Regions from separate parts of the Alteromonas sp. KUL150 genome, predicted to be linked through region 1. Evidence: predicted binding sites of a transcription regulator. Region 1 holds the regulator's gene; the other holds the start of a gene.
What was found. Region 1 encodes FNR, which switches genes on or off when oxygen is low (the NO sensors DNR and NnrR bind a similar motif). Its sites were predicted from a motif close to TTGATCTAGATCAA; they were not measured.
Positions count from the first base shown of each region.

Region 2: a site for FNR is predicted at 660-673, ahead of GVO62_RS08605 (high-potential iron-sulfur protein). Genes of this name have one in related genera too.

Region 1 is NZ_BLIJ01000041.1:78,081-80,258, forward strand. It holds gene GVO62_RS10105 (sulfite exporter TauE/SafE family protein) at 1-606, shown strand, start outside; gene fnr (fumarate/nitrate reduction transcriptional regulator Fnr) at 653-1,393, shown strand; gene uspE (universal stress protein UspE) at 1,631-2,178, shown strand, end outside.
Region 2 is NZ_BLIJ01000037.1:32,626-34,803, forward strand. It holds gene GVO62_RS08600 (flavin reductase family protein) at 1-610, shown strand, start outside; gene GVO62_RS08605 (high-potential iron-sulfur protein) at 822-1,115, shown strand; gene GVO62_RS08610 (amidase) at 1,192-2,178, opposite strand, start outside.

The sequences.
Region 1 (2,178 bases):
CATTGTGTGGGAATGTGTGGAGGGATCGTTGCGGCGCTCAGAATGGTCTCGCCAAAAGGCTCATCCGCTGTACCCTATACACTCGCTTACAACATGGGCCGGATTGCCAGCTATACGATTGCCGGTGCAATCACTGGCGCATTAGGAAAAATTGCGTCAGATTTCGTTCCCCTTGCCAGCTATGTCCTATCTCTTTTTAGCGGTGTTATGTTGCTTTTACTCGCTTGTTATTTAGGGAAATGGTGGACAGGCCTAACCCTTTTGGAAAGCGCAGGTAAAGGTCTATTTTCCAAACTTCAGCCTCTCTCTAAGCGGTTTTTACCGTTCAAAACCCCATTTAGCGCAATACCTTATGGCTTTATTTGGGGTTGGTTACCCTGCGGGCTTGTGTATTCAACCCTAACCTGGTCATTGGCCGCAGGCAACGCGTTACAAGGCGCGGGTATTATGTTTTTCTTTGGGTTGGGAACCTTACCCACCCTGCTTGCCGCCAGCGCAGGTAGTCAATATCTAGTGAGTACTTTTCAGCAAAGCGGCGTAAGACAACTTATTGCAAGTATAATGGCTATCTATGCTATTTATCTTATTCAGGGCGCAATCCTATAAAAAAATAGGTATTATTGTCGTGTATAAATTATAAAGAGCAGGTTTTATGAGCAAAGGAAGCCAATTTTCAATCCACTGTCAGAACTGTAGTTTCAGCCATCTCTGTCTGCCTGTTGCATTAAACAAGACAGAAATTGAGTCTTTAGACGACATCATTGAGCGTAAAAAACCGCTGCATAAAGGCGATACGCTTATTCAAACTGGCGATACATTTCGTTCGCTCTTTGCCGTAAGAACCGGTTCTTTCAAGTCGTTCGTTACCAACTCTGAAGGTGAGGAGCAAATTACAGGTTTTCATTTTCCCGGCGACATTATCGGCTTCGATGCGCTGCGCGAAAATAAGCACCAGAGCTACACTTCTGCATTAGAAACAGCGATGGTCTGTGAACTTCCCTATGAAATATTAGATGAAATGTCGGTTCAGTTTCCGAAACTGCGCCATCAGATAATGAGCTTCATGAGTGCAGAGATAAAGCAGGATCACGACATGATCATGCTTCTCAATAAACGAACAGCAGAAGAACGCTTACTCTATTTTATCTCCCACCTATCGCAAAGATTTGAGGAGCGAGGCTTTTCTCATCGTGAGTTTCATTTAACGATGACACGAAATGAGATTGGCAATTACCTCGGTTTAACGATAGAAACCATAAGCCGCCTGTTAAGTCGTTTCCAAAAAGAAAACATTATAAAGGTAGATGGCAAACTCATTACCATTCTAGATTTTGCACTGTTAGAAAATAAACTGTCTGCCCTTAACGGACCAAGTGTTGTATGTAGCGGCTAAGTTGTCTCTTTGTTTAAATCATTCAGGAACGCGCGTTATGCGCGTTTTTCATTTCCTTCATTTTTCTTACCCGCCCAAGCCCCCATAAATCGTCACACTAAAAATGCCTAAGAGAGTTGTAAATTCTTGACCCAAAACAACACGTTTTTTCAAATGTCGTTTATAGTTAGTGAAGATGGACTAGAAAAATAGCTTTATTTATCGTCACATCAAGCTGTGTGCTTACTGGAGGGTGTTATGATTGAATATAAACGAATTCTTGCCGTGGTAGATGCTGAACGGGACAACCAACCTGCTTTAAGTCGAGCCTATGAACTCGCGTCGAAAACAGGTGCAACAGTGACCGCAATGATGGTGGTCTACGATCTATCTTATGATATGACCACCATGCTAAGCCCAGATGAGCGCGAAGCCATGCGCGATGCAGTAACTAAAGAGCAAGGCAAGTGGCTTTCTGAGCAACTTAGGAAACAAGGCTTTGCTGATACCGATATTGTAGTTGAGTGGAACAACCGTGCTTTTGAGTCAATTATTTACTACACGCTTAACAACCAAATTGATCTAGTGGTAAAAGCGACAAAGAACCACGATGATTTAGCCTCTGTCATTTTCACACCAACAGACTGGCATTTAATGCGTAAGTGCCCTCGCCCAGTGTTATTGGTTAAAGAGCATGATTGGCCAGAAGGTGGTGAGATCATCGCAGCCGTAAACGTAGGAAGTGAAGACGACGAACATGCTGCGCTTAATGACAAGCTTACAATTATTGCAAACGATTATGCGGC
Region 2 (2,178 bases), on a different contig from region 1:
GGCCGATATTGACGCCCTTGCACAGCGATATCGCGCTAATTTAATCAACAGCCTATCAGGGTTTAAATCTGCCACTTTAGTGGGCACGACCGACGGCAAGACAAACAATCTTGCAATCGTTAGTTCTATTGTCCATGTGGGTGCAAATCCTCCACTAATTGGTATGATCATGCGCCCACATACTGTGACGCGCGATACCCTTGGTAATATCAAACAGCAAGGGTTCTACACATTGAATCACGTTTCCACCGATTGGGTAGACAAGGCGCATCAAACATCAGCGCGCTATGCACCAGATGAAAGCGAATTTGATGCCGTAGGCTTAACGCCGCAATTCAGCGGATCATTTAGTGCCCCTTATGTGGCAGAAAGCGATATTAGAATGGGGCTCAAGGTTGCTCAGCACTTTACCTTACTAAATGAGACTGAAATGGTAATTGGCGAGATTCAAGAACTTTATATGCCAGAAGACATTGTTGATGAAGATGGGTATGTCGACATTGAGCAAGCGAAGACGGCTTGTATTTCAGGTTTAGACAGCTATCACAGTACAAAGCGAATAGCGCAGTTCTCATACGCTAAGCCAGATGTTGCACTAACAAAAAAGTGAACCTACAGTGTCATTGTGTGTCTGACAGACATGGTACTGTGAAGTTTATTTAATCTGGATCAAGCGAAAATTCGAAAATTCAGTCGATCTTTTTTCAAAAAGAGATAGTATCTAGATATGAAACAAAACCTGCCTCTTGGGGCAGGTTTTTGCGTTTAAGGCACTGAATAAAAAAGAATCATTATCGTTTCTATCTCTTAAGGAGAATGTTATGAAATCTGTAAATCGCCGTGACTTCTTAAAGCTATCGGGCTCTACAGTTATCGGTCTTACGCTAGGCGGAGTTGCGTTACGTGCACAAGCTCAAGAGCAGCTTAGCGCCGACGACCCAACAGCAAAAGCATTAAACTACACACCGTCTTCAACGGTTGAAGGTGCAAAATGTGCTAACTGCATGTACGTGCAGGGCGCCGATGGCGAGCAATACCGCCCTTGTAACATTTTCCCTAACAAACTGGTTAATGCTGACGGCTGGTGTAGCGCTTGGGTTAAAAAGCCTGGTTAATGTTGTATTTCGCAACGAGCGTTTTGAGAAAGTTAAAGCCCTTGATTTGAAATCGAGGGCTTTTTTGTTGAGCCTGTTATAGCGCGGCATCTAGTCCTTTTTCAATTCCCTTGAACTTTGGGTTGTCAAAGCGTGTGGGCAGCAATCCCGGCTTGATATAAAAGCCATGTTTAGCTTCAAATATACGCCCGACTTCAAGCACTTCTTCATCTTGCCACTTACCCCCAATAAAGCTGATGCCAACAGGAAGGTCTTTCACTTGCCCAGCCGGTACCGTCAGATGAGGATAGCCAGCTATTGCCGCTAAATACCCAATACCAATAAAGCCTACCGGAGAGTGGTCTCCATATACGCCATCTATAAGAAAGGATGGGCTATTTGATGGTGCCACGAGTACCTCAACGTTATGCTTTGCCATCAGTGCATCAATGCCATTTTTGCCCGCAGTATCTTTAATAAGGCCAAGTGCTTTTTTGTATTCGTCGCTTTCAATTGTCGCTGAAGCCAAAGACTTTTCAAAAATGTTCTGATCAAAGAGTGATAGCTCTCGCTCGGTTTTCTTATTGAACGCAATAAGTTCATCAAGGTTCCTTGCAGGTAGCTCTGCCGGAGAGCCAGCTAAATAGTCGTTGATGCTGTGATGGAATTCACTAAGTAAGACATTGTAAGAATCGGCCCAGAAAGAATCCGGCTGAGAAAAGTCACTGATATCCACCAAGGTTGCTCCCGATGCTTTAAGCTGCGCTAACGCTTTTTCGTAAACGGCGAGGACGTGTGGATTATCTCCTTGTCTGTACCTTACCACGCCTATTCTCTTACCTTTTAAGTCTGTTGCGAGCATTGAGGCGGAAGGTAGCTTTGGAATATGGGATTGGGCATCTTTTGTTGCGTTATCTTCTTCATCAACACCCGCCATGATTGCGGTCATCAACCATGCATCGTGCACATTCGCTGTCATTGGCCCTGCCGTATCTTGGCTAAACGAAATCGGCACAATATGCGTTCGAGACAGAAGGCCTACCGTAGGCTTAAAGCCAACCACACCGTTTATCGAAGCTGGGCA